Regions from separate parts of the Variovorax sp. dw_954 genome, predicted to be linked through region 2. Evidence: predicted binding sites of a transcription regulator. Region 2 holds the regulator's gene; each other region holds the start of a gene.

Region 1 (7,169 bases), on a different contig from region 2:
TCGGGCGCGCTGGTGCCGCAGTAGCGCAACAGCAGGTCGCGCGCCAGCGAGGTCTGCCAGATCAGCCGGCCCTCCGGCATGCGCACGGTGATGCTGGCGTAGCCGAAGGCATCGAGCGCATTGCGGGCCTGGCCGGCCTGCCGCGCCGCCTGCCGCGCCTGCCGCGCGCCCTGCAAGTGGACGTTCATGCGGGCCAGCACTTCCTTCGGCTTGATCGGCTTGGTGACGTAGTCGACGCCACCGGCTTCGAGCGCCGCGACGAGATGCTCGGTCTCGGTCAGGCCGGTCATGAACACGATCGGGATGTGGGCGGTGCTGGCGTCGGCCTTGAGCCGGCGCGCCACCTCGAAGCCGTCGATGCCCGGCATCATCGCGTCGAGCAGCACGATGTCGGGCCGCGCCTGCGCCGCACGCTGCAGGGCCTGCTCGCCGTTGGTGGCGATCAGCACGGTGTAGCCGGATTCGTCGAGCGCGTCATGCAGCACGGCAAGGTTGTCGGGCACGTCGTCGACGATGAGCACGAGGTCGCTGTTGGCGGCGTTGTCGCGCAGCGTGCGGGCCAGTGCGCTTGAATCAGTGTTCATTGCAGCCCCCACGCTCGGCACTACGTGCCCTCGCTGCCCCCGAGAGGGATTTCGCAACTTGGAGCGTTCCCGCGGCGCTCATTGCGCAATCACCCGGCCCATGGCCTCGAACTGGAATTGCCGCGCGAGCGCGCGCTGCGCCTCGGTCCAGCTTGCGCATTCGGGTTGCGCCGCATCGATGTCGTCCAACTGGTTCATGATTCCGCGAAAGTAGCCGAGGCCGACGGCTTCCTCGAGCGCCTTGAGGCGCGCGTCGGAGGGCCGCACCCGTGCCGCCGCCACCGCGGGCGCAGCCTTGGGCGCGGCGGCAGTGCTGTCGGTCCATTGAAGCGAAAGCCGGCGCTCGAGCCAGTCGAGCAAATCGCTGTGGCGCACCGGCTTGACGAAGAAATCCTCGGGCGTGATGCCCACGTCGTTCTGCAAGCGCTTGTCGAAGGCGTTGGCCGAGACGATGGCCACCGATGCCTGCGTCAGGCCCAGCCGATGTGCGCGGCGGATGGTTTCCCAGCCATCGATGCCGGGCATGGCCAGGTCGACGAACATCGCATCGGGCCGGTAGCCGGCCGCGATGAGGTCGAGCGCATCGTGGCCGCTGGCGGCGGTGCGCAGCTCGAAGCCCAGCGGCGTGAGCACATGGGCCAGCAGGTCGCGGTCGGCCTCCTCGTTGTCGACCACCAGCAGTCGCCGCCGGGCGCCTAGATAGCCGCGGCGCACGCGCGGCGTTGTCGGGGGCGCCGGCTCGGCAACGGGCAGGGCGTCATGCACCCGCGGCAGGAACAGGCGCAGCCGGAACACCGAGCCCTGCCCCGGCGTGCTCTGGACCTTCATCTCGCCGCCCATCAGGTCGGTCAGCATCTTGGCCATGGTGAGGCCGAGGCCAGCGCCCGGCACACCGGTGGCGCCATGCGATTCACCGCGCGAGAAAGGCTCGAAGATCACGTCGAGTTCGGCTTGCGACATGCCGGGGCCGGTGTCCTCGACCTCGACCGCGGCGAACTCGCGCGCATAGCGCAGGCGCAGGCTGACCTGGCCGCTGCGGGTGAACTTGATCGCGTTGCCGAGCAGGTTGATGAGGATCTGGCGCACGCGCTTCTCGTCCGCGCGCACCACGGCGGGCAACTCGCCGCTCGGCTCGAAGCGGAAGGCCAGGCCCTTCTCCGCCGCCTGCAGCTCGAACATGTCGGCCAGCTCCTGCATCGTTTCGGCGAAGGGCATGGGCCGGGGGTTGAGCGTGAGCTTGCCGGCCTCGATGTGCGCGATGTCGAGCGTGCCCTCGATCAGTGTCAGCAAGTGCTCGCCGCCGCGCTTGATGACGGCCACGGCCTGGCGCCGATGCGGCGGCACCGAGCCATCCTCGCCCATCAATTGCGCATAGCCCAGGATGCTGTTCAGCGGCGTGCGCAGCTCGTGGCTGATGGAGGAGATGTAGCGGCTCTTGGCCTGGTTGGCCTGGTCGGCCGCGAGCCTGGCTCGCTCGGCGGCCCCACGGGCCAACTCGGCGGTCTGCTTGGCGTCCTGCAGCGCGCGGTCGGTCTCGCGGTGCAGCGCGATCTCGCGTTGCAGCAGATGGGTCTGCCGGTTGGATTCTTCCTGCGCCACCTTGCGGCTCTGGTGCGCGAGCACCAGCCACCAGGCCACGATGCCCGCAATGAGCAGCAGCGCCATGTAGGCCTTGAGGAAGCCGCCGCGCAGCGACTGCGCGCTCGCGTCGGCCGCGTCGCTCAGCAGCAATGCGCGAAGCTCCTGCTGGTACAGCACGCCGAACACCGCGGCCAGCAGCGGCACGATGATCATCATGAGCAGCAGGAAGTGGCCGAGGCCCGTGTCGAGGTAGCGCCAGCTGCGGCGCGGCAGCAGCCAGCGCAGCACGGCGGACCATTGCGCGGAGAGCGCCGCATGCGGCTTGCAGAGGTCGCCGCAGCGCGCATCGAGCGTGCAGCACAGCGAGCAGATCGCGCCCTGGTAGGCCGGGCAGTGGGCCAGATCGGGGCCTTCGTATTCGCGTTCGCAGATGACGCAGCGTTGCAGCGTCAGCCGTTGATAGCTGCCTGCGTCCGACCCCGGGGGCGTCTCCACACGCGCCCACAGCACCGTGCTGCGCTGCGCATGCACCGGCCCGCGCGCCAGGTAGTACTTGCCCTTCGTCGCCCAGGCCAGCAAGGGCGTCGCGACGAAGGCGGTGCCCAGCGCGATCAGCGCCGAGAAGGCCTGCGCCATCTGGCCGAACATGCCGAGGTGCGCGCTGATCGACAGGCCCGAGGCCAGCGCCATCGCACCCACGCCGACCGGGTTGATGTCCCACAGGTGCGCCCGCTTGAACTCGATGCCCGGCGGCGACAGGCCCAGCGGCTTGTTGATCACGAGGTCGGCGACCACGGCCATCATCCAGGCGATGGCGATGTTGGCGTACAGGCCGAGCACGTCGCCCAGGGCCTCGAATACGTTCATCTCCATCAGCATGAAGGCGATCAGCGCGTTGAACACCACCCACACCACGCGGCCCGGATGGCTGTGCGTGACGCGCGAGAAGAAATTGCTCCAGGCCAGCGAGCCGGCGTAGGCGTTGGTGACGTTGATCTTGAGCTGCGAGATCACCACGAACACCGCCGTCGCCACCACCGCCCAGACGTAGTTGGGAAACACGTACTCGTAGGCGGCGAGGTACATCTGGTTCGGGTCGACCGCGCGCTCGGGCGGCACCATGTGGGTGATGGCCAGGTAGGCCAGCAGCGCACCGCCGAGCATCTTGACGACGCCGAGCACCACCCAGCCCGGCCCGCCCGCCAGCACGGCTGCCCACCAGCGCCCGCGCGTGGCGGGGGTGCGCACGGGCATGAAGCGCAGGTAGTCGGCCTGCTCGCCCATCTGCGTGATCAGCGCGATGCCCACCGTGAGGCCGGCACCGAACAGGTGCATGTTGAAGCCCGCAATGTCCGATTTGACACCGCTGTAGTGCGCAATGCCGGAGAACGCACCAGGATCGCGCGCCAGCACGTAGCCGAAGGGCACCACCAGCATGATCAACCAGATCGGCTGCGTCCAGAGTTGCAGGCGGCTGATGACAGACACCCCATGCGTCACCAGCGGAATGACCACCAGTGCGCAGACCAGGTAGCCCCAGGCCGGCGGAATGCCCAACGACAGCTCCAGCGCATAGGCCATCACCGCGGCTTCCAGCGCGAAGAAGATGAAGGTGAAGGAGGCGTAGATCAGCGAGGTGATGGTCGAGCCGATGTAGCCGAAGCCGGCGCCGCGCGTGAGCAGGTCCATGTCGACGCCGTAGCGCGCGGCATAGACGCTGATCGGCAGGCCTGCGAGAAAGATGATGAGGCCGGTCGTGAGGATGGCCCAGAAGGCATTGAGGAAACCGTACTGCACCAGCAGGGTGGCGCCGACCGCTTCGAGGATCAGGAAGGAGGCGGCGCCGAAGGCCGTGTTGGCGACGCGCCATTCCGACCACTTGCGGAAGCGCTGCGGGGTGTAGCGCAGGGCATAGTCTTCCAGCGTCTCGCTCGCGACCCAGCTGTTGTAGTCGCGGCGCACCTTGACGATGCGCTGGGGGGCATCGTCGTCGGTTTCCGCGGTGACGGCTTCAGGCGGGAGGATGGGCGGGGCGAGACTCACGCAGGGTCCGTGCAGCTTTCATGCCCGAAAACATTTGGCTCGCCCCCATGTCGCTGCGCACTTCGTGCGCGACCCCCACCCCCTGCCGGGGGCAACGCCAGAGGCCCGGCAAAGCCTCGGTGTTCCTGGGAAGGAAGCACCGGGAAGACGGTGCCCGGGGGCGCGGCACGACTGTTGCAATGTGACCTGCCCGCACATCATCCGCCGCGTCCACGCCGCCAGATCCAACCATGGAATTGACTCCCCGCGAAAAAGACAAGCTGCTGATCTTCACGGCGGCGCTGCTGGCCGAACGCCGCCAGGCGCGCGGGCTGAAGCTCAACTACCCCGAGGCCGTCGCGCTGATCTCGGCGGCCGTCATGGAAGGCGCACGCGACGGCAAGAGCGTGGCCGCGCTGATGAGCGAAGGCCGCAGCGTGCTCACCCGCGCCGACGTGATGGACGGCGTGCCGGAGATGATCCCGGACATCCAGGTCGAAGCCACCTTCCCCGACGGCACCAAGTTGGTCACCGTGCACCAGCCGATCGTCTGACCCCCCCTTTACCCAGCCCCAGCGGAGAACTTCATGCGCCTGTTGTCGCGTTCCACTTTCCTTGCCTTGCTCGTCGCCCTGCCGCTCGCGGCCGCGGCCCATGTCGGCGTCGATGGCGCTGCGCACCACGCGGCCGGCTTCGCGCAGGGCTTCCTGCATCCGTTCACCGGCATGGACCACCTGGCCGCGATGGTCGGCGTGGGTCTCTGGAGCGCGCTGGCCGCACGCGGCGCGCGCGACCTGGCCTGGGCGCCGCTGGGCTTTGCGGCGATGCTGCTGGCCGGTGCGCTGCTGGGGCTGGCGGGGGTGCAGGTGCCGGCGGTCGAACCGATGATCGCGGCGTCCTTGCTGGTGGTGGGGCTGCTGGTCGCCACGCGCTTGCGCCTGCCCGGTCCGGTCGCGGCGGCGGTGGTCGGGGTGTTCGCCGTCTTCCATGGCGTGGCGCATGGCTACGAACTGTCGGGTGAGACCGGCGCCGCTGCGGCGGTCGCCGGCATGGTGCTCGCGACGATTCTGCTGCACATCGCCGGCATCGCGGTCGGCTGGGTCCTGCGCCGACGCGGGACCTTGCTCCCGCGCATTGCCGGCGCCGCTGTCGCGCTGTTCGGCGTGACGCTGCTCGCGCAGGTGGCCTGAACATGATTCCCGGCGAACTCATCACCGACGAGGGCGAACACGTTCTCAACCCCGGCCGCCGCACCGTGACGATGGTCGTGCAGAACACCGCAGACCGCCCGATCCAGGTCGGCTCGCATTATCACTTCGCCGAGACCAACGGCGCACTCGGCTTCGACCGCGAAGCCGCGCGCGGCATGCGGCTGAACATCGCATCGGGCACGGCCGTGCGTTTCGAGCCCGGACAGCAACGCAGGGTCGAGCTGTGTGATTTCAGCGGCGACCGCATCGTCTACGGCTTTCGCGGCCTTATTCAAGGAAAAGTCTGAAGATGAAGCCCACCCCCGAATGCGCCTGCGGCGCCACGGGCGGCCGCCAGAGGCGGCTGCTCTTGCGGGCCGTCCAAGCCTGCGCAGGCAGGCTTGGAGCCGCGGCCCTCAGCCCCTCAAGGGGGCGATACCAGCGGCCCGGCAAAGCCGGTTCCGCGGTATCCCTGGTATCTGGCCGCGCCAGTTTCACGCGTCGCGGGTCGCGCGGTAGCACGGCGGAAAACTGAAATGGCAACTATTGGAAGACGCGCCTACGCCGAGATCTTCGGCCCCACCGTCGGCGACCGCGTCCGCCTCGCCGACACCGACCTCGTCATCGAAGTCGAGGCCGACTACACGCTGCGCGCCGGCGGCTACGGCGAGGAAGTGAAGTTCGGCGGCGGCAAGACCATCCGCGACGGCATGGCCCAGTCGCAGCGCACGCGCGCCGACGGCGCGGTCGACACCGTCATGACCAACGCGCTGATCCTCGACCACTGGGGCATCGTCAAGGCCGACATCGGCCTGAAGGGCGGGCGCATCGTGGCCATCGGCAAGGCTGGCAATCCCGACGTGCAGCCGGGTGTCGACATCGTCATCGGGCCAGGCACCGAGGTCATCAGTTGCGAAGGCAACATCGTCACGGCGGGTGGCATCGACAGCCACATCCACTTCATCTGCCCGCAGCAGATCGAGGAGGCGCTGAGCTCCGGCGTGACCACGATGCTCGGCGGCGGCACCGGCCCGGCGACGGGCACCTTCGCCACCACCGCAACGCCAGGACCGTGGCACATCGAACGCATGCTGCAAGCGGCCGATGCGTTCCCGATGAACCTCGGCTTCCTCGGCAAGGGCAATGCAAGCCTGCCGGCCGCGCTGCACGAGCAGATCGACGCCGGCGTCATCGGCCTCAAGCTGCATGAAGACTGGGGCACCACGCCCGCCGCGATCAGCAACTGCCTCGATGTGGCCGACGCCACCGACACGCAAGTCGCCATCCACAGCGACACGCTCAACGAATCGGGCTTCGTCGAGAACACCATCGCGGCAGTGAAGGGCCGCGGCATCTGCGCCTTCCACACCGAAGGCGCGGGCGGCGGCCATGCGCCCGACATCCTGCGCGTGGTCGGCGAGGACAACTTCCTGCCCTCCTCCACCAACCCGACGATGCCCTACACGGTCAACACGCTCGACGAGCACGTCGACATGCTGATGGTCTGCCACCACCTGGACGCCGGCATCGCGGAAGACCTGGCCTTCGCCGAATCGCGCATCCGCAAGGAGACCATCGCGGCGGAGGACATCCTGCATGACCTCGGCGCGATCAGCATGTTCAGCTCCGACTCCCAGGCCATGGGCCGCGTCGGCGAAGTCATCATCCGGACCTGGCAGACGGCGCACAAGATGAAGGGCCAACGCGGCAAGCTGCCGGAAGACGGCACGCGCAACGACAACTTCCGCGCAAAGCGGTATGTTGCCAAGTACACGATCAACCCGGCGATCTC
Region 2 (7,169 bases):
CGCCTGACCGAGCTCCTGAGCGACCTGCGCGTCGAACATCTGCGCGATTCCCCGGCACTGTCACTGTCGGGCGGCGAGCGCAGGCGCGTGGAAATCGCGCGGGCGCTGGCCACGCAGCCGCGCTTCATCCTGCTGGACGAGCCCTTCGCGGGGATCGACCCGATCGCCGTGATCGAGATCCAGCGGATCATCAGCTTCCTGAAGGGGCGCGGCATCGGCGTGCTCATCACGGATCACAACGTGCGGGAGACGCTGGGCATCTGCGATCACGCTTTCATCATCAGCGACGGGCAAGTGCTGGCACAAGGCACGCCTTCGGAGATCGTCGACAACGCGGAGGTACGCAGGGTGTACCTCGGCGAGCATTTCAGAATGTAGGGGCCTTCGGCATGAAGCAAGGCCTGTCGCTGCGCGTATCGCAGCACCTGGCACTGACGCCCCAATTGCAGCAGTCGATCCGGCTGCTGCAACTGTCGACGCTGGAACTGAGCCAGGAAGTCGAGCAGATGCTCGACGACAACCCGTTCCTCGAACGCACCGCGGAGGAGGCTGTGCGCGAGGAGTTCGGCCTCGAAGCCGCCGACGCGCCGCCGCCGCGTGACGACGACTTCGCCACCCCACCGATCGCCAACGGCGCGGACGGCCCTGCCTCCGCCACCGCGTCGAGCGAGGCGGATTCCGCCACCGCCGATGCGACCGCGGACGGCGTCTCCGACAGCGAGCCCGACTGGGGCGGCGACGGCACTGTCGACATGGTGCCCGACGACAGCGAATGGGGCGGCGACGCCCCCGCGCGCGCCAACAACCTGGGCGGCGACGAGCGCGCCGACGCCACCGAGCTGGCGCGCAGCCAGGAGTCGCTGCAGGCCTTCCTGCACCGCCAGGCCCTGGGCCTGCGCCTCGACGAGACCGACCGCGCCGCGCTGAGTTTCCTGATCGAGTCGCTCAACGACGACGGCTACCTGGAGGACTCGCTGCCTGCGCTGGCCTCGGGCCTGGCCGGCAACGACAACGACGAGTTCGACGAACTGGTGCATCGCTTCCAGATGGCGCTGGGCCTGCTGCAGAGCCTGGAGCCGGTCGGCGTGGGTGCGCGCGACCTGGGCGAATGCCTGGCGATCCAGTTGCGCGCGCTGGCGCGTGCCGATGAAGCCGAGGACGAGGAGCAGGTGCGCAAGGTCGCCATCGCCATCTGCAAATTGCCGATGGACCTGCTGGCCCGCCGCGACTTCAAGCGCCTGGCCACGCTCACCAAGAGCAACGAGGAACTGGTGCGCGCGGCGATGCAGCTCATCGCGCGGCTGGAGCCCAAGCCGGGCCGCCGCTTCGTCGACGTGGAGCGCAACGTGGTCGTGCCCGACGTGATCGTCACGCGCACCGGTCGCGGCGCCACGCTCAGGTTCCGCGTCATGCTCAACCCCGACGTCATGCCGCGCCTGCGCGTGCACGACATCTACGCCGGTGCGCTGAAGGCGCACAAGGGCGAGGGCAGCCAGGCGCTGTCGCAGCGGCTGCAGGAGGCACGCTGGTTCATCAAGAACATACAGCAGCGATTCGACACGATCCTGCGCGTAAGCAACGCCATCGTCGAGCGGCAGAAGAACTTCTTCGTGCACGGCGAACTGGCAATGCGGCCACTGGTGTTGCGCGAGATTGCCGACGAACTCGGGCTGCACGAGTCGACGATCAGCCGCGTGACGACCGCGAAGTACATGTCGACGCCCTACGGCACGGTGGAACTCAAGTACTTCTTCGGGTCGGCGCTGGGTACGGAGACCGGCGGGAATGCGTCCAGCACGGCGGTGCGGGCGCTGATCAAGCAGTTCGTGACGAGCGAGAACATCAAGAAGCCGCTGTCGGACAGCCAGATCTCGGACATGCTCAAGGAGCAGGGGATCGAGTGCGCGCGGCGGACGGTGGCGAAGTACCGCGAAGCACTGCGGATCGCGCCGGCGAATTTACGCAAGGCTTTGTAGTGCGTCCCAGCGTTGCAGTGCAATGTTGCAACCGCTTAGGCCTCCGCAAAAGTCGCTAACTTTCGTCAAGTTGTGGCTTGGTTGCGTTTGCAGCTTTCATGTCGCTCACAGGGGATGCGCGGGCCGGCACGCGCTGTGCCGCTACAATACATTTAGACATAATTGTTAGCGACCGCTATAACTCGGTAGTCACTGCGCGGATGGGCGCTACGCCTCCAACCACACGCAATCTTGTCCCGGCGGCCCGGACTTGTTTCAAGTCGCCCATAGGAACTCCGCGAACTGGTCCAAGACCCAGTTCGGTGAGTGCCTGAAAACCCATCGCTTGCTTCGGCGTGCTGCCTATTGCCGCAGGTCGATTTGATTTCGCATCCATGAACATCACCATCATCGGCACCGGCTATGTCGGGCTCGTCACTGGCGTCTGCCTGGCCGACCTCGGCAACCACGTTTTCTGCCTCGACCTCGACCCGGTCAAGATCCAGACGCTCAACAGCGGCGGCATCCCCATCTACGAGGCCGGCCTGGCCGACCTCGTGCACTCGAACGTGGCCGCCAAACGCCTGACCTTCTCGACCGACGTCGAGGCGGCCGTGGCGCATGGCGACGTGCAGTTCATCGCGGTCGGCACGCCGCCCGACGAAGATGGCAGCGCCGACCTGAAATATGTGCTGGCCGCGGCGCGCAGCATCGGGCGCAGCATGAACGCCTTCAAGGTCATTGTCGACAAGTCGACCGTGCCCGTGGGCACCGCGGAGAAAGTCGGCGCGGCCATCCGCGACGAACTTACGAAGCGCGGCATGGCCGACCAGCGCTTTGCCGTCGTCAGCAACCCTGAGTTCCTGAAGGAAGGCGCGGCCGTCGAGGATTTCATGCGCCCCGACCGCATCGTGCTGGGCGTGGATGACAACGACGATGGCCGAGACGCGCTCGCCGCCATGCGCAAGCTGTACGCGCCCTTCAACCGCAACCACGAGCGCATGCGCGTGATGAACGTGAAGTCCGCCGAGTTCACCAAGTACGCGGCCAACGCGATGCTGGCCACGCGCATCAGCTTCATGAACGAGCTGGCCAACCTGGCCGACAAGGTGGGCGCCGACATCGAGATGGTGCGCCAGGGCATCGGCTCCGACCCGCGCATCGGCTACAGCTTCCTGTACGCGGGCACCGGTTACGGCGGCAGTTGCTTTCCGAAGGACGTGCAGGCGCTGATGCGCTCCGCGGGTGAATACGGGCAGCGGCTGCAGGTGCTGGAATCGGTCGAGGCGGTCAACGACGCGCAGAAGCACGTCCTCGTGCGCAAGATATTCGAGCGCTTCGGCAATGATCTCCATGGCAAGACCTTCGCCGTGTGGGGCCTGGCCTTCAAGCCCAACACCGACGACATGCGCGAGGCGCCGAGCCGCGTGTTGCTGGGTGCGCTGGCCCGCGCCGGCGCGCGCATCGTGGCGCACGACCCGGTGGCGGTGCAGGAGACCCAGCGCGTGCTGCCGCAGGACTTTGCCGATGCGCCGGAGTGCATCGACCGCATCGAGTACGCGACCGACCCGATGGCCGCGTTGGCAGGTGCCGACGCGCTGGTCATCGTGACCGAGTGGAAAGCCTATCGAAGTCCCAACCTTGAGCGGCTCAAGGCGGTGATGAAAGCGCCGGTGATCTTCGATGGGCGCAATCTCTACGAGCCGGAGACGATGCGCGAGGCGGGCGTCAGCTATTTCGGCATCGGCCGAAACAGTTCCTGACCAAATCCGCCAGTTGGCCGGATCTGCGCGGGCGCAGGAGGATGGCGGTGTAGTTGATCGCGCTGGTTGCTCGCGGTGCGGCTATCGGGCTAAAAAGCAACACCCGCTGCGGCCATCGCTAGTTGCATGCGCATCCGCGGCAATTCTGAAAAGCTGTCAACTCACGCCAAGTTGATGGCTTTGTCGCCTTTGTGCACATTCATGCTCCGCACAACAATTGTGAAGATTCACTAACGCAGGCGGCAATTTTATCCTGCTAAAATACATTTCGTTATGAAAGTTAACGACTGCCACACGAGGCAGTCGTGGGTAGTCAGTGGGTCGTCAGTACCCACGGCGCGCGTTTTTCAACGCGGCGACACGCCAAACCCCAGCAGCAATTCTCTCCAGCGCCTCTCTACTGAAATTTCTGATGAACAAACTCGCGAAAACGAACGGGATCAAACTTTTTGCTTGCGCTGTGGCGCTGGCTTCCCTCGCTGCATGCGGCGGTGGCGGTGGCGGGGGCGGCGGGGGCTTCCTGCCGATCACGGGTGGCGGCAACGGCGCGGGTACGGGTACCGAGGTCTCCGGCACGGCGGCGCGCGGCGCGATGCTCGTGGGTGCAACGGTTTCGATGACGTGCGCAAACGGCGCGACGGTCGCAGGTTCGACCAACGGCCTGGGCGTGTTCACGACCAACAAGGTCGCGTTGACCTACCCGTGCGTCGGCAAGGCAACCCTGGGCAACCTGTCCTATCGCGGCGTCCTGTTCTCCGGCTCGGTGGCCAATTTCACGCCCCTGACCGACATGCTGGTCGAAGCGATGCTGGCGGCCTCGGCTGCTGGTGGCGCCTCGATGACCATGGACGAGTTCCTGGCCAAGATCAAGAAGGACGGCACCTTTGCCGACAGCGTCGTGGCAATGGCCGGCAAGTTCCGCACCGCCGTGCTCGACGCGCTCAAGGCGCTGCTCCTCGCCAACGGCAGGACCGAAGACGAAGTCAACGCGATCCTCGCGGCCGTTCGCGGACAGAACTTCGACGCGGTGATCTTCGGCCTGGGTTCGGACCTCGACAAGTGCCTGGACAACGTCGGCAGCCTGATCGAAAACGCCGACGGCTCGGTCAAGGCCGCGATCCTCGCGGCTGTGAAGGCCTTGGGCGACCTGCTGCCGCTGCCGTCGAGCGGCGCGACCGGCAGTACCGGCGCCTCTACCGGCGCGTCGGGCAACTAAGCCCCGACGCTCCTGGCGAGCGGCCTCTGTCAAAGGGCAGTCGAGAGACTGCCCTTTGCCTTCACGAGCGCGCGCCACAACCACAGGTTCATATAAATCATGGGACGGGTAAGCGAAGTAGGCGCAGGCATGGCCCTGTTCGCCCTGGTCGCGCCGAGTGCATTCGCACAGCAAAGCGCGACGATGAGCGCTGGCGGCTTCACGGGTCTGTCAGTCACGCCGACGGCCCAGTTGCAGCGCTGGGGCTCGATGGGGCTCGCCTATGAAAACCAGGTGGTGGGCGCGCCGACCACCGGTCGCCAAGGCACCACCGGCGACAACTTCGTCGTCGGCTTCGGCCTGCTTCCCAACCTCGAGATTTCCGGCCGCATGGCCGCGAACACGTTCAACACGAACTGCTACACCGAGGCCTGCGGCGTACGCGACCTGTCCTTCAATTTCAAGGCCGGCACACCGCTCGACCATGCGCAACGCTGGAATGCAGCCGTCGGCGCGACCGACCTCGGTGGCGCCGCGACGTACTTCCGCTCGTACTACGGCGTGCTCTCGTACACCGCCTTCGATGCGCGCAACCTCGACCTGAGCCTAGGCTACGCGCACCGCGGCGGAAAGGCCGCGCCCAATCGCGGCACCACGCCGCTGGAGGGGCCGTTCGCAAGCGTCGCCTACCGGCCGATTTCCTGGCTGCAGGGGCAGATCGAATACGTCGATGGTGCGTCGTATGCAGGCGCCCGCGTCTACGCGCCCACCGAGTGGCTGCCCGCGGGTTGGACTGCCCACCTGAGCGCCAACACGCGGATGTCGGGTGATGCGCACACCGAACGCAACTGGTTCGGCGTCGGCCTGACCGTGCCGCTCTACAAGGTGTCGACCGAGCGGCCCGCCTCCGTGCCGGTTGCGGCACCCGGCGCATTGGCGGCGCCCGCGGAACCGCGCCCCGCCACGCGGGAGTTCTCCACCAGCGGCCTGCCTGCATCGCGTCCGCTCGAGTTCATCCCCGCGCAGCCGCCGCAGCCCACGCCGGGCGATGCCAACGACACGAACCGTGTCAGCGACGACCAACTCGGCAAGCTCGCCACCGCGCTGGCGGCCAAGGGCTTCGAGGACATCGCCGTCGGCCGGCTGCCCGATGGCGCTGTCGCCGTCAAGGTCAACAACGCCACCTACAACGTCAACACCGCCGATGGCCTTGGCGTGGCGCTGGGCGTCGTCGCGCGGGAGCTCGGAGCTGCACGCGCGCCCTACCGCCTCGTGCTGACGCAACGTCAACTCGCCATCGTCGGTGCGCGCGGACAAACCGATTGCCTGGCGCAATGGGTCGCGCTGGAAACGCCGGGCTGCACGGCGGTGCGCCTGTCCACGCCGGGCACGGCAGCGCTCGATGCGTCGTTCGACGGCGTGACCTGGATCGTGGGCAATGGCGCGCCCAGCTGGAGCACCGTGCGCCTGTCGCTGCAGCCCGTGCTGCGCAGCACGCTGGGCACGGAATACGGCGTGTTCGACTACTCCGTGGGGGTTCGCGCCACCTTGCAGCAGCCCTTGTGGAAGGGCGCGTATGCGGAGGTCAGCCACGTCGCGCCGCTGGCAGAGTCCGAGGACTTCCGCGGCGACAACGTGTTCAACAAGAGCCGCATCGTCGACGACACCGACCGCGCGCTGGTGCACCAGCTCGTGCGCCTGCCGGTCGAGCGCCTGTTCTCCAACCCGGACACCGCCACCCGCTGGGGCGCCAACGCCCTCACGGCGCACATTGCAGCCGGCCGCTTCGACAGCAACTACCGCGGTGTGTACGCCGAGCTGCGCTGGGAGCCGGGCGAAGGCCGCAACCGCTTCGGCATCGAGGGCGGACGCTTCGACCGCACCACGGACTACGACCGTTACCTGCCCATCGAATCGCGCGCGCTGCTGGCCAGCTACCGCTATGCCTACACGCCGACGCACATCTACTTCGAGGCGAGCGCGGGGCAGTTCATGTACAACGACCGCGGCGTCAAGCTGGGCGTCAAACAGTGGTTCCACGACGTGGCGGTGAGCCTCTACGTGCGCCGCACCAAGTTCGACTGGGAGCCCCGGTCGCGCTCGTTCGCCGGCATCGAGATCTCGATCCCGCTCACCCTGCGCAAGGACATGAACCCGACGAACCACATCCAGGTCACGGGCGTGTCGCGCTGGTCCTATGCCGTGGAAACCGTCGTCCGTGAAAGCAGCAACGACATCACCACCAACCAGGGCGTG
Region 3 (7,169 bases), on a different contig from region 2:
CCTTCGCCGACATCTTCAAGGCCGCCGACTACGACTTCTACAAGATCGACGGCGCGCTGTTCGCGCCGGCCGAGGTCTGGGTCAGCAACCTCGACAGCGGCAACACCTGGCATGCAGGCGGGCTGGACATGCAACTGTTGCTCGGCTTGTGGGGCAAGGAAGCCTGATGGGCCTGGCGGTCGCCATCATGACCGACGAGATCGGCTGGCACACCCGCCAGCTGCAGGCGGCGCTGCGTGCGCGAGGCTGCGTCGGACGGTGCATCGACCTGGCGGACTGCAGGATCGACACGACGGCCGCCTGGCATGGGCTGGTCATCCCCGGCTTCGGGCGGGAACTGCCCGAAGCGGTGATGGTGCGCGGCATCGCGGGTGGCAGCTTCGAGCAGGTCACCAAGCGCCTCGGCGTGCTGCATGCGCTGCGTGAACTCGGCGTGCCCGTCTACAACGACGCGCGGGCCATCGAACGCAGCGTCGACAAGTCGATGACCAGCCTGCTGCTGCATGCCGCGCGCATCCCCACGCCGCCGACCTGGGCCACCGAATCGCTGGCGCAGGCGCAGCGCATCGCGATCCGCGAGGGCGCGGCCGGCCATGCACTGGTGCTCAAGCCGCTGTTCGGTTCGCAGGGCAAGGGGCTGCGGCTGGTGGGCGAAGTGGCGGGGGTTCACCATGCCTTGCCCGATATCGGCGCGGCCTATGGCGGGCTGGCCTACCTGCAGCGCTTCCTGCCGGCACAGACGAGCCCGGGCTTCGACTGGCGGGTACTGGTGATCGGCGGGCGCGCCGTCACCGCGATGCGGCGGGTCAGCGCGCACTGGATCCACAACGTCGCGCAAGGCGCACGCTGCGAGCCGGCGGTCTTGACGACCGAACTCGCGCAGCTGGCCCAAGGCGCCGCACAGGCCCTGGGTATGGACTACGCCGGTGTCGACCTGATGCCGTCACCGCCGCGCACGGGTGCGAAGGCCAGGGGCGGCATCCAGGTGATCGAAGTCAATGGCGTCGCCGCCTGGCAGGGTTTGCAGCGCGTGACCGGCTTCAACATCGCCGCCGCGCTGGTCGACGACCTGCTGGGGCGCAGGCTCGCGCCCGCAGACGGTGTCGTTCGCTCGCAAGTGCCGCGTCGGGCATGAATGGCATCGCTGCCCTCGCGCGCGAAACGCAGAATGCCAGGGACTGCTTCCTGAGGGCCTGCGAACTCGACGTGGCCGTGCGCAAGCCGGGCAATGTGAGCTTCGCATCGCCGGGCCACCGCATGACGGCCGAACTCTTCATTGCCAGCGCGCAGGCCGCGGCCAGGCCGCTGTTCAAGCCCGGTGCCACGGTGGGCGAGCGGATCGAGGGCGCGGTCGAGGCCACCTGGGCAGTGGCCGGCTGCAACACCAACCTGGGCATCCTGCTGCTGTGCGCGCCAATCGCCCGCGCGGTCGAACTGGCGCCCGATGCCATCGGGTCCGCCGCCCGCCTGCAGGCCGCCGTCGAGGAGGTGCTGCAGGCGCTCGACCTGTGCGATGCGCAAGCCGCCTATCGCGCCATTGCGCGCGCCCATCCCGGCGGCCTGGGTTCGGCGCCAGAGCAGGATGTGCGGCAGCCGCCGAGCATCGGCCTGCGCGAGGCGATGGCGCTGGCGGCCGACCGGGACACCATCGCGCGCCTGTACCGGGACGGCTATGGCGCGCTCCTTGACCTGGCAACGGACTCGCTTGGCGGAGCGTTCTCGCTCTTGCCGATGGCGCAGGGGGATGCGGCCGGCGCCCGCACGACCGCTGCGGTGCAGCGCCTCTACCTCGCGCTGCTCGGCGGCATTCCGGATTCACACATTGTTCGGATTCATGGCGAGGCCGTGGCACACAGTGTCATGGCTGCGGCGCAGGGCTGGCAGGCCAGCGCGGGCGGCGCAGCCAGCCTGGATGCCGATCCCGATTTCGCGGCTTGGGACGATGCGCTCAAGGCCCGCCGCATCAACCCCGGCACCACGGCCGACCTGACGGTGGCGGCGCTCCTCCTGGCCGGGCTGGTACGACCCTGAAGCGAGGCCCGCGACGCCGCGCCGCGGAAGCGCGCGACCGCGGTGACGCCCTCGCGGCGCGGGTGGCACGGAAAGTGATATCCGATGTCTCGCACGGGCCAATGGGGCCGGTGTATTTCTGGCCAAAACGCATCCTGGAGACAAACAGCCATGGCAAAAATCGATCGCATGATGGTGGGTGAATCGCTCGTCGGCGAGGGCAACGAAGTGGCCCACATCGACCTGATCATCGGACCGCGCGGCAGCCCCGCGGAAACCGCGTTCGCAAACGCGCTGACCAACCAGAAAGACGGCTTCACCACGCTGCTGGCAGTAGTCGCACCCAACCTGCTGGCCAAGCCTGCCACCGTGATGTTCAACAAGGTCACGATCAAGGGCGCCAAGCAGGCCGTCCAGATGTTCGGCCCGGCGCAGCGCGCGGTGGCCATGGCCGTGGCCGACTGCGTCGAAGACGGCACCATCCCCGCGGACGAGGCCGACAACCTGTTCGTCTGCGTCGGCGTGTTCATCCACTGGCAGGCCGACGACGACAAGAAGATCCAGCAGTTCAACTACGAAGCCACCAAGGAATCGATCAAGCGCGCGGTCGCCGGCTCGCCGACGGCAGCGGAAGTGGTTGCCAAGAAGGGCACCGTGAGCCATCCTTTCGCGGCGAACTAGTCCTCCGTCACAGCTCGCTCCGGCCCGGGACTTCGGCGCCATTCGACACCGAGGTCTCCCATCCAGAGCAACCACCGCGAAACCACAGAGATCAGCGACGTTGCCGGGCCCGCGCCCGGCGATGGTTCGCTGGGCGAGCATTCGAAGCCGCGTTCGCGCTTCGCCTGGTGCATCACCGGCTCCGGGCATTTCCTCGACGAGTCGATGGCCCTGGCCGCGCGCCTGCCCAATGTCGACCTGTTCCTCTCCGCAGCCGGCGAGGAAGTGCTGGAGATCTACAAGCTGCACGTCGACGAACTGAAGCCGCGCTTCCGCGTCTTCCGCGACAAGACCGCCAGCGGCGTGCCGGTCGGCATGCTGTACGACGACGTCTATCACACGGTCGTCGTCGCGCCGGCCACCAGCAATACGGTCGCCAAGTGCGCCTTCGGCATCAGCGACACGCTGCCGAGCAACATGTTCGCGCAGGCCGGCAAGCTCGGCATCCCGGGCATCGTGTTCGCATGCGATACCGAGCCGGTGGTCGTCACCAAGTCGCCGCACAAATGGGTCACGCTGCGACCGAGGCGCATCGAACTGGACAACGTGGACAGATTGCGGCAGATCGACTTCTGCCAGGTCGTCGCCTCGCCCGCAGAACTGGAGGCGGCGCTCGACGCCCGGCTGCAGGAACTCGCGCTCGCATGGAACACATCCTCTTCCTGACCGGGCACCTCGCGCGGCCGAGCCTGGAGCGGGTGCTGGCGCAGATTGCGCTTGCGCCCTTCACCTGGGAAGCACGCGACCTGGGCTTGCAGGTTGCGGGGCTCATGACTGCCGACATGGTCCGCCGCCGGGTGCCGCTGCCTATTGCTGGCATCGATCGCATCGTCGTGCCGGGTCGCTGCCGCGGCGACATGGACGCGCTGTCGCAGCACTTCGGCGTCCCGGTGCAGCGCGGCCCCGAGGAACTGAAGGACCTGCCGCTGTTCTTCAACCGCGTCGCCCATCCGATCGCGCTGGACGAATTCGAGGTCGCGATCTTTGCCGAGATCGTCGATGCGCCGCGACTTGGCGTGGCCGACATCCTTGCGCGCGCGGCCAGCCTGCGCGCCGATGGCGCCGATGTCATCGACCTGGGTTGCCTGCCGGAGACGCGCTTCGGCCACCTCGCAGAAAGCATCCAGGCCTTGAAGGCGGAGGGCTTTCGGGTGAGCGTCGATTCGGTCGATGCGGACGAGTTGCTGCGCGGCGGTCGTGCCGGCGCCGACTACCTGCTGAGCCTGAACCTGGACACGCTCTGGGTGGCCGACGAGGTGGCCTCCGTGCCCGTGCTGATCCCTCGCACACCGGCCGATGAAGCTTCGTTGCATGAAGCCATCGAACGCATGCAGCGGCAGGGCCGTGAGTTCCTGGCCGACCCGATCCTGGAGCCGATCCCCTTCGGCTTTGCGACCTCCATCGTGCGCTACCACCGGCTGCGCGAGTGTTTTCCCGAGGCGCCGATCATGATGGGCGTGGGCAACCTGACCGAGCTGACAGAGGCGGACACGAGCGGCATCAACGCATTGCTGTTCGGCATCTGCGCAGAACTCGACGTGGCCGCCGTGCTCACCACGCAGGTCAGCAACCATGCCCGGCGCGCCGTGAAGGAAGCCGATTGGGCGCGGCGCATCATGCATGCCGCGCGCCGCCACCAGACCCTGCCCAAGGGCATGAGCGATGCGCTGATGACCGTGCATGCCAAGCGCCCGTTCCTGGACACGCCCGAAGAGATCGAAGCGACTGCCGCGCAGGTGCGCGACCCCAATTTCCGCGTGCAGGTGTCCGCCCGCGGCCTGCATGTCTACAACCGCAACGGCCTGCGGACGGGGCAGGGCGCCTTCGAGTTGTGGCCGCGGCTCGGGCTCGAGGACGATGCGGCCCATGCCTTCTACATGGGGGTGGAGCTGGCGCATGCCGAGATCGCGCACAAGCTCGGCAAGCGCTATGTGCAGGACCAGCCGCTGGACTGGGGCTGCGCCGTCGAACGCGCCCCCGAGGATGCGAAAGCCTGGTGTGCGCCGGGCACGACCCTGGCGACGCGACGCAAGACCACCGAGGCGCCCATGAATCCACAGACCGCAACGGAAGGCTCGGAGCCTTCCTCCGACAGGTCGCATGGAGATTGCAAGAAATGAACGACGTGATCTTCGAAACCGTGGTGACGACGCTCGCGCCTGACGGCCGCAAGCACGTTGCGCCGATGGGTGTGCGCTACCGCGGCGAGCATGTCGTGCTGATGCCGTTCCGACCCTCGACCACCTTCGACAACATCATCGTGACGCGCTGCGCGGTGCTCAACATCGTGACCGATACGCGCGTCTTCGCTGGCTGCGTGACAGGCCGCCGCGATTGGCCGACCCAGCCGGCCGAGCGGATCGCAGGGGTGCGCCTCGACTGCGCCCTGAGCCATGTGGAACTGCAACTGGACGATATGCGCGACGATGCACAACGCCCTGTGCTGAACATGGCACGCGTCCACGAGGCCGTGCATGCCAGCTTCATCGGCTTCAACCGTGCGCAGGCCGCCGTGCTCGAAGGCGCGGTGCTCATCAGCCGGCTGCACATGCTGCCGCCGCAGAAGATCGACAGCGAGATGGCCTACCTGCAGATTGCCATCGACAAGACCGCGGGGCTGGCGGAGCACGAGGCTTGGGGCTGGCTCGTCGAGGCGGTGCGTCTGCACCGCGAGAAAGCTGCTGCCACCACCGCCGCTGCTGCCGCCGAAATCACCGGGAGACCGTCGTCATGAAAATGCTCGTCAGTGTTCGAAGCGTCGAGGAAGCCTTGCTGGCCGCGGACGGCGGCGCCGACTTCATCGACCTGAAGGAGCCCGGCGCGGGTGCGCTGGGCGGCCTGCCGGTGACCACCATCCGCGAGATCGTCGTCGCGCTGCGACGCCATCGCAGCGGCTTGCTCGTGAGCGCCACCATCGGTGATGTGCCGATGCACGAGGCGCAACGCATCGCGGCGTGCGTCGATGCCGTGGGTGGCTGCGGCGTTGACTACGTGAAGGTCGGCATCGAGCGCGACTCGCATGCGCCGGCGGTGCTGGATGCGCTGGCGGCGAGCGGCTGGCCCATCGTTCCGGTGTTCATTGCAGACCGCGGGTTGGACATGGCGCACGTGGCCCACGCCTGCGCGCTGCGCTTCCCCGGCGTGATGGCCGACACCTTCGACAAGCGGGCCGGGAGCTTGTTCGATGTGCTGCCGATGCAGGTGCTGCGGGAGTTCGTCGACGCGGTGCGCGGGGAGGGAGTGATGGTCGGGCTGGCAGGTGCGTTGCGCGCCACGCACGCGCCCTTGCTGCAAGAACTGGCGCCCGACTTCGCTGGTTTCAGGACGGCAGTCTGCGTGGGGGACCGGAGCACCGCACTCGACCCGCAACGGTTGCGGGCGCTGGGCGTGTTGATGCGCGGGCGTGCCGCGGAAGCTGTTGTGGATTCGTGAGGCTCGATGCGGCGCGTGGCGGTGCAGCCGAGATTTTTTAGGTTTGCCTCTAAAGAACGCACGAGGGAGTTCATTCCATGATCACGCGCAATGAACGACTTGCCGCATCCCTCGACGAACCGTTCGTTGTGTTCATGATCGGCATGCGCATAAACAGCCTCGTCATGGTTCACAAGTGGTTGCCGGTCGCGACGGCGATGCCGCGCATGATCAAGGAACTCTACGAGAAACCCGAATTGGGATTTCTCCACGCCGAATCCTGGTTTGGTCGCACCACGATCATGGTTCAATACTGGCGCACCCTTGACCAGTTGCTGGCCTATGCACGAAACAAGGAAGCTGTGCACCTGCCCGCGTGGCGCGCGTTCAACAAGGCCGTCGGAACCAACGGCTCCGTAGGCATCTGGCATGAAACCTATGTCGCGTCGCCTGGGACCTACGAGAACATCTATGTCAACATGCCTCCGTTCGGCTTGGGAAAGGTGGGTTCGGTTTACCCCGCAATGGCCGGCAAGCAAACGGCAGCCTCTCGCATGGGTGTGCGCGGCGGCAGTGCGCTGTAACCCTTTCTTCAAGCTGACCTGCCTACTGCGTTCCGCTCAAGTCAAACGTTAGCAGGCAAGTCATGGCGATTGCTCAGAAGATCCAGATCCTGGCGCGGTATAACGCTTGGGGAAAATCAGAGGCTGTTCGCTTTCCTCGACACGCTGCCGAGCGACGTACCAACTCGAACGCTTCCAACGGGATTTCGCAGCATCATTGGAACGCGTGAATCACGCCAACATCGTTGATCAGATCTGGAAAGCTCATCTCGAAGGCGTTCCACATGGATTCACATCGCGGACGAGCGATTCGGTGCCAGTGCTTAGCAGCCTTTGCGAGTCTCAGTTGGCGATAGATCAATGGTCAACCACAAGACTTATCACCGCGGGTATGTTGCGGACCTGCTGTATCAGGTTGGATTGAAGCTGCCTGTGATGGACCTTCCAGTCTATTTGCGCGATGGA
Region 4 (7,169 bases), on a different contig from region 2:
CGCCGGCAAGGCGACGCCGCAGCCCTACAAGGTGGGCGTGCGCATTCCGGCGGGCGTGCGGTCGGGCGACCTCCTGCATGTCGATGCACGGCGCGCGAGCAAGGGCAGTGCGCCGGCGGACCTCGAGATCCGCGTCGAGTTCGCGGAGCACGAATTCTTCAGGCTCGAGGACGACGGCACCATCCACTGCGAGATCCCGGTAGACGGCTTCGCATGGATCGCCAACCGCTCGATCCAGGTGCCCACCGTGGCCGGCCTTCAATCGATGAAGCTGAAGCGCGACCAGGTGTCCTACCGCCTCAAGGGCCATGGCTTTCCCGTGTCGCGCGGTGGTCCCCGCGGCGACCAGCAGGTGACGGTGCAGCCGATCTTCCCGGATCACCTCACCGCCGACCAGGAGATCCTGCTCGACCAGCTGCTGGCGACGACGTCGGGGGATGGCGGCCCCGCATCGGACAAGCGCCTGCGTGCATGGAACAGCGAATTGCGCGCGTGGGAGCGCGGGATGTCCAAGCGCGCGCCTTGACGCGAGCCTGAACAGGTCTGTCGCGGACTGCGCGACTTCGGCTCGGGTCTTCGCGAATCTTCGCCACGGACGAGTTCGAGCGAATCGGCATTGCGCGCGCGAGGCCAGACCGATTGGCCGCGTTCTGCTTGCGCACTACAGTGCGCGAATGACGAAGCGCTTCCTCTTCATATCGCTGTGGGTTGTGCTTTTCGGTGCGGATGGTGCCAGCGCCCAGCCGGCCGTCGCCGCCGGGGTCGACTACAAGGCCGACGCATCCTGGCTCTGCCGTCCCGGCCGCACGGATGCCTGCAGCCGCGACCAGATCGCTACGCGCGTCGAAGCGGATGGACGACGCACCATCGAGCCCTTCCAACCCGCCGCAGCGCCGGCCATCGATTGCTTCTACGTCTACCCGACGGTGAGCCGCGAGCGCACGATGAACAGCGCGCTGGCCGCGACCCAGGCGGAACGCGAAGTCGCCAACCAGCAGTTCGCCCGCTTCGCCTCGCGCTGCAGGCTCTACGCGCCGCTGTATCGACAGCTGACGCTGCATGCCCTCGTCACCACGGTGTTCGGCGAGCGGCTCGAGGAGGAGGGCGACGTGGCCTACGCCGACGTGAAGGCCGCCTGGCAGGACTACCTGGCCCGCGACAACCAGGGCCGCGGCTTCGTCCTGATCGGCCACAGCCAGGGCGCGCGCTGGCTCACGCGCCTGATCCGGGAGGAGATCGACGGCCAGCCGGTGCAGTCGCACATGGTGTCGGCGCTGCTGATGGGCACGAACCTCGCGGTGCCCAAGGGCGCTGACGTGGGTGGTGCGTTCCAGCACGTGCCGCTGTGCCGCAAGCTGACGCAGACCGGCTGCGTCGTGGCCTACGCGAGCTTCAGGGCCGAATCGCCGCCGCCGGACCGCACGCTGTTCGGCAAGGTCGCTGCACCGGGGCAGGTCGCGGCCTGCGTGAACCCCGCGGCGCTCGCGGGAGGCGAGGGCGCATTGATGCCGTACTTCTCGAGTGGCGACGTCGACATCACGGGCGTGCCGTCGCGCGTCACTTCGTGGCTGAAGAACGGCGACAAGCTGGGCACGCCCTTCGTCACCACGCCCGGCCTGCTGAGCGCCGAATGCGTGTCGAACGCGCAGGGCGACTACCTGGCCGTCACGACCCATGCCGACGCCGTCGACCAGCGCATCGACCACATCCCTGGCGATGTCGTCGTGGCAGGTGTTGTGCTCAAGGGCTGGGGCCTGCACCTGGTCGACGTGAACCTCACGCTGGGCAACCTGCTGGCTTTGCTGGAGCGGCAGACGGCGGCCTACCTCGCGCGCCAGTGATTCATACGACTTCGCAATCAAACGCATAACTGCGTTGGATCGCCTTGCCGTGCTACAGCACTGTCTGCGGCGCTCCGCCTTGTTCTGCGCCTGATTGCAAAGTCGTATTTCAGGTCCCGGCCACGTAAGGATTGCTGCGCCGCTCGCGCCCGAAGCTGCTCTCCGGGCCATGCCCCGGAATGAACACCGTCTCATTACCCATCGGCCATAGCCGCTGCGTGATGCTGTCGATCAGCTGCTGGTGGTTGCCCTGCGGAAAGTCGGTGCGGCCAATGCTGCCGGCGAACAGCACGTCGCCGACGAAGGCGCGCTGCGCGCTCGCCGAATGGAACACCACATGGCCCGGCGTGTGGCCCGGGCAATGGCGCACCGACAGCGTCTCTTCGCCGATCGACACCGTGTCGCCATCGGCCAGCCAGCGCGTCGGCACGAAGGGCTCGGCCGGCGGGAAGCCGAACATGCGGCTCTGCTGCGCGAGGCCGTCGATCCAGAACTGGTCGCCCGGGTGCGGGCCGACGATGGGCAGCCCACGCTTTCTCGCGAGTTCGCCGGTGCCACCGGCAAGGTCGATGTGCGCATGGGTGAGCCAGATCTGCTCGAGCGTCACGCCGAGCTTGTCGATGGCAGCCAGCAGCCGGTCGAGGTCGCCGCCGGGGTCGATGATCGCGGCCTTCTTCGTGGCGTCGCACCACACGATGGAACAGTTCTGCTGGAAGGGGGTGACGGGGACGGTCTGGTAACGGAGCATCCTTCGATCGTAAATGCACGGTCAGGACACCAGCTCATAGAGCACGAAGCAGAGGATCGCCGCGCCGATGCCGCCCGTGATCCACGCGCGCTTGCGCAAGGCCGCGAGCGCGCCTTGCTCCGGACGGTCCGACACGATGAAGGGCCGGTCGCCGTGGCCCTTCCACACCATGCGCGCATTGGGCGAAAGCGCGGGTGGCGGGCCGTCGCGGGAGGTGCGCGGTCGCATGCGCGCCGCGCCGATGCCGGTGAACATGTCGATGAAGCCGATGAACACCGCCAGCACCACGCGCATGGGCGCAGGCGCGGCAGCGACCACGTTGCGCCGCCATGCGCCGGTGCGGATCGCGTCGACGGTGCGCTCCAGCCAGCCGGGCGCCTGCGACTCGGGCACGTTGCGGCGCAGGTCGAGCGTGCCGATCACGTAGAGCGTGGCGCCGACCTCCACGCACTCCTCGGTCACGCGCAGCCGTTGCCCGCCCCGCCAGGGGAAGCCCAGCGTGTCGAGCAGCGCGACGCCGCGCGGTGGCAGCGCGTCCTTGTCGTCCTTGTCGCCCTTGTCAGATTCCCAGCTGCGCAACTCCAGCAGCAGTTCCGCGCCGTTGAGCCACACCGTCGCGCTGCCCGTCTCATCGCCGATGTCGATCGACTCGGCGCTGCCGCCATGGCGCGAGGCCACGCGTCGCCAGCCGCCGCTGTCCTCGCTGTCGCTCTCGTACCAGACCCACACCGCCACGTCCCACCAGGCGCACGCGCGTCCGGTGATGGCGGCGCGGGTCGGCGTGGCCGCTTCGGCGGGCGCCTCGATGTGCACCAGGCCGATCCTGGCCCGGCCGACCTGCGCCACCGCCATGCCCGCTGCCGCCTTGGCATCGCGCAGCATGCGCAGTCCGCGGCGCAGCAGCCAGCCGCCGGCCACCAGCCCCGCGGGAACCAGCACGAAGGGCGTGAGCAGCAGCGCCAGCAGCAGGATCGCCAGCACCAGCATGCCGAGCACCGCGACGACGATGCCGGCCACCTTGAGCCCGCTCCATTCCTGCGAATGCGTGCCCATGCGCTGCTGCGCCTCCTTCAGCGGCAGGCCTTCGCCGAGCCAGCGCGTGCCCAGGCGTTCGCGCACGGCGGCCAGCAGGGCCTCGCGGTCGGCGCCGGGCGGCGGCAGGCGGCGCATGAAGCTGCTTTCCACCTCGTCGATGCGGGTGAGCACCAGCCATTCCATCTGTGCCGGCACCCAGGTCGGCAGGTCCGGCCCGCCGCGGCCGCCCATGCCTTCCATGGCGGCGGTGCTGCCCTCCCGGATGGTGCTCCAGCGCACGGCGGCGCCGTCGCCCGCGAGCGGATCGTCGGATTCGTAGATCAGCGCGACGTCCGTGATGGCGTAGGTCGAATGCGTCTCGCCGAGCGGCGTTTGCACCGTGAAGGTCCAGCGTTGGCGCGCCCGCACGGCCTCATCCATGGACCGCTCCACGCCATGGGAACTGGAACCCGATGGCAGCGCGGGCCAGCTTGGGCGCAGCGAGACACCACCGGCGTTGGGTCATGCGTTCTCCGTCCTTGGGACCGACGGTTCGCATCATCCCGGAAAAAGCAGCCGGATGCGCGAATGCATTGCCTTGCCTCTGGCACGCCGTTTGCATCACACCTTGTACACAAGACAGGATGCTTGATGATGGTGCACGACAAGGTCTCGCTGGCCGAGCCCGATTCGACGACGAAGGCGACCGACGCAACGCCTGCTGCTGCCTGGATCACGCGCTTCGATGCGCCGATGAAGGGCGCGGTCGCCGGCGGGCCGCTGGCGGGATTGCGCTTCGCCGCCAAGGACAACATCGACGTGGCCGGCGTCGAGACGACGGCTGCGTGCCCCGCTTTCGCGCGCACCGCTGCGCAGCACGCACACGTCGTGGGCCGCCTGCTCGATGCCGGTGCGGCGCTGCTCGGCAAGACCAACCTCGACCAGTTCGCCTGCGGCCTCAACGGCACGCGCTCGCCCTACGGCGCGGTGCCCAACAGCTTCGACTCGCGCTATGTGTCGGGCGGCTCCAGTTCGGGCTCGGCCTACGTGGTCGCCACGGGGCAGGTCGACTTCGCGCTCGGCACCGACACCGCCGGCTCCGGCCGCGTGCCGGCGGGCCTCAACAACATCGTCGGGCTGAAGCCGAGCAAGGGCCTGCTGAGCACGCACGGCGTGGTGCCGGCGGCGCAGAGCGTGGATTGCGTGTCGATCTTCGCGCCCACGGTCGCGATGGCGGTGAAGGTGCTGCACGCGGCGATGGGCTTCGATGCAAAGGACGCCTTCTCGCGCAACCTGCAGCTGCGGCGCATGCCCTTTCCTGCGCGCTTCAACTTCGGCGTGCCGGCTACGCTCGAATTCTTCGGCGACGCGCTCGCGGCCGAGGCCTTCGACGAGGCCATCGAGCGCCTGGAATCGTTCGGCGGCCAGCGCGTGGCCATCGACTACGCGCCGCTGGCCGAAGCCGCCTCGCTGCTCTACGAAAGCGCGTTGGTGGCGGAGCGCTACGCTGCGGTGCGCGAGTTCTTCGACGCGCACCAGGACGAAGTGATGGAGCCGGTGCGCGGCATCCTTGCGAGCGGCCGCCAGTACAGCGCCGCCGACCTGTTCGACGCGCAACTGCGCCTGCGGGAGATCGCGCAGCGCGTGGCGCCGATGTGGCGCACCATCGACGTGCTGCTGGTGCCGACCGCGCCCTGCCACTGCACCATCGACGAGATGCGTGCGGACCCGGTTGTGCGCAATCGCGAACTCGGTGCGTACACCAACTTCGTCAACCTGCTCGACCATGCGGCGCTGTCGGTGCCCAGCTCGATCCGGCCCGACGGCCTGCCCTTCGGCATCACCCTGATCGCGCCCTGCGGCAGCGACCTGCAACTGGCCGAGCTGGGTCAGCGCTTCCACCATGCGACCGGCCTCACGCTCGGCGCCACGGGCCGCGCGTTGCCGCCGCCGATGGCGCTGCCGCTCGGGGCCGACATGGTGCGCGTCGCCGTTGTCGGCGCCCATTTGTCGGGCATGCCGCTCAATGGCCAGCTGCGCGAGCGCGGTGCACGCTTTCTGGTCGAGACCGAGACCGCGCCCGACTACCGCCTCTACGCCCTGGCCGGCACGGTTCCGCCCAAGCCCGGCATGCTGCGCGTCGCACCGGGCGCGGGCGCCGCGATCCGGCTGGAAGTGTGGGAGATGCCGAGCAGCCACTACGGCAGCTTCGTCGCGCTCATTCCCGCGCCGTTGGGCATCGGCACCGTGACGCTGGCCGACGGCAGCAGCGTGCAGGGCTTCGTCTGCGAGCCGCTGGCGCTCGAGGGCGCGGAAGACATCACCCATCACGGCGGCTGGCGCCGGTACATCGCATCGAGACAAGCCCCTGCGGGGTGATGCCCGCAACGTCCCTCGTTCATTCCATTTGCAGGAGCTTTCAATGCGCAACACCTCTCCCTCCACCTCGCGACGCAAGCTGCTGCAGGCCGGCGCTGCCGGACTCGGCGTGCTCGCCGCGCCCGCGATCGTGCGCGCGCAGGCCGCCACGAAGATCCGCATCGGCTACTGGCCCGTGGCAGCGGGCCTGCCCTTCTTCGCGGCCATCGAGCGCGGCTATTTCAAGGAGGCCGGCGTCGATGTCGAGCCGCTGAAGTTCGCTGGCGCGCAGCAGGTCATGGAAGCGATGCTCTCGGGCCGCGGCGACGGCAGTTCCAACGGCACCGGCTCGGCCAACCTGGCCATCGGAGAGATCGCGCAGCCGGGGTTGTTCAAGATCTTCTGCACCAACCCGAGCAATGCCAAGTTCGTGCTCGACGAATTCATCGTCGCCAAGGACAGCCCGGTCAAGGCGACGGCCGAACTCGCCGGCAAAAAGGTCGCCTCCGGCCCCGGCATCCAGAACGTCACGCTGGCCAAGACCATGCTGGAGCGCGCCGGCGCCAAGGGCGCGGTGGTGAGCGAACTGCCGATCGGCCAGCACGTGGCCGCGCTGGTCGCGGGCCAGGTCGACGCCTGCTACACGCTGGAGCCGACCGGCACCATCGGCCGCATGAACGGCACCACGCGCGTCATCGAGGCGGGTGTGGTGGCGAAGTACATCCTCGGCGACCCGATGGCCCCGTGGCATGGCGGCGCCGCCAGCCTCACGAGCGAGTTCATCAAGAAGAACCCCGACGCGGCGAAGAAGTACATCGCCGCCTATGCGCGCGGCGTCGAGCTGGTGCGCACCAAGCCCGACGAGGCGCGGCAGTACATGAAGGGCTACACCGCCATCGAAGGCCCGCTCACCGCCGAAGTGCCGCTGGCCTCGTACATGTTGCATCACGAGTTCAAGCCGAGCGACGTGGCCTACTTCCAGAAGTTCTACGACCTGTTCACGGACAAGGGCATCTTCGAGAAGAAGGTCGCTGTCGATCCGTTGCTCTACAAGGCCTAGCCATGGCCGAGCCCGCCGCCACCACCGCCGCCGCCCCCTGGGCGCCGCCCGCTGCCACCGCTGGCGCCGCCAGCGCCGTGCCGAAGAAGCCGCAATGGGAGCGCTGGATTCCCGCCATCGGCCCCATCGTGCTGTTCATCCTCTGGGA

Evidence for each region. The regulator sigma-54, encoded in region 2, starts transcription at its own class of promoters, with help from an activator protein. The targets are predictions, from matches to a motif close to TGGCANGNAANCTGCTTT.
Region 1: a site for sigma-54 is predicted at 4,372-4,389, ahead of HB681_RS12060 (urease subunit gamma). Genes of this name have one in related genera too.
Region 3: a site for sigma-54 is predicted at 2,095-2,112, ahead of fae (formaldehyde-activating enzyme). Genes of this name have one in related genera too.
Region 4: a site for sigma-54 is predicted at 4,209-4,226, ahead of atzF (allophanate hydrolase). Genes of this name have one in related genera too.

What each region holds. Positions count from the first base shown of each region.
Region 1 is NZ_JAAVVD010000006.1:125,460-132,628, forward strand. Features, by position in the region: gene HB681_RS12050 (response regulator transcription factor) at 1-584, opposite strand, end outside; gene HB681_RS12055 (ATP-binding protein) at 663-4,208, opposite strand; gene HB681_RS12060 (urease subunit gamma) at 4,439-4,741, shown strand; gene HB681_RS12065 (HupE/UreJ family protein) at 4,775-5,377, shown strand; gene HB681_RS12070 (urease subunit beta) at 5,380-5,685, shown strand; gene ureC (urease subunit alpha) at 5,914-7,169, shown strand, end outside.
Region 2 is NZ_JAAVVD010000010.1:44,983-52,151, reverse strand. Features, by position in the region: gene lptB (LPS export ABC transporter ATP-binding protein) at 1-378, shown strand, start outside; gene HB681_RS17000 (RNA polymerase factor sigma-54) at 390-1,976, shown strand; gene HB681_RS16995 (UDP-glucose/GDP-mannose dehydrogenase family protein) at 2,351-3,718, shown strand; gene HB681_RS16990 (hypothetical protein) at 4,179-4,934, shown strand; gene HB681_RS16985 (YjbH domain-containing protein) at 5,064-7,169, shown strand, end outside.
Region 3 is NZ_JAAVVD010000005.1:152,314-159,482, forward strand. Features, by position in the region: gene mch (methenyltetrahydromethanopterin cyclohydrolase) at 1-167, shown strand, start outside; gene HB681_RS10760 (RimK family alpha-L-glutamate ligase) at 167-1,135, shown strand; gene HB681_RS10765 (triphosphoribosyl-dephospho-CoA synthase) at 1,132-2,031, shown strand; gene fae (formaldehyde-activating enzyme) at 2,182-2,691, shown strand; gene HB681_RS10775 (flavoprotein) at 2,821-3,396, shown strand; gene HB681_RS10780 (DUF6513 domain-containing protein) at 3,375-4,850, shown strand; gene HB681_RS10785 (DUF447 domain-containing protein) at 4,847-5,464, shown strand; gene HB681_RS10790 ((5-formylfuran-3-yl)methyl phosphate synthase) at 5,461-6,162, shown strand; gene HB681_RS10795 (DUF4188 domain-containing protein) at 6,240-6,725, shown strand; gene HB681_RS38050 (DinB family protein) at 7,065-7,169, shown strand, end outside.
Region 4 is NZ_JAAVVD010000004.1:94,603-101,771, reverse strand. Features, by position in the region: gene HB681_RS08745 (DnaJ C-terminal domain-containing protein) at 1-526, shown strand, start outside; gene HB681_RS08740 (DUF3089 domain-containing protein) at 675-1,841, shown strand; gene HB681_RS08735 (MBL fold metallo-hydrolase) at 1,951-2,589, opposite strand; gene HB681_RS08730 (hypothetical protein) at 2,611-4,044, opposite strand; gene atzF (allophanate hydrolase) at 4,258-5,982, shown strand; gene HB681_RS08720 (ABC transporter substrate-binding protein) at 6,026-7,021, shown strand; gene HB681_RS08715 (ABC transporter permease) at 7,024-7,169, shown strand, end outside.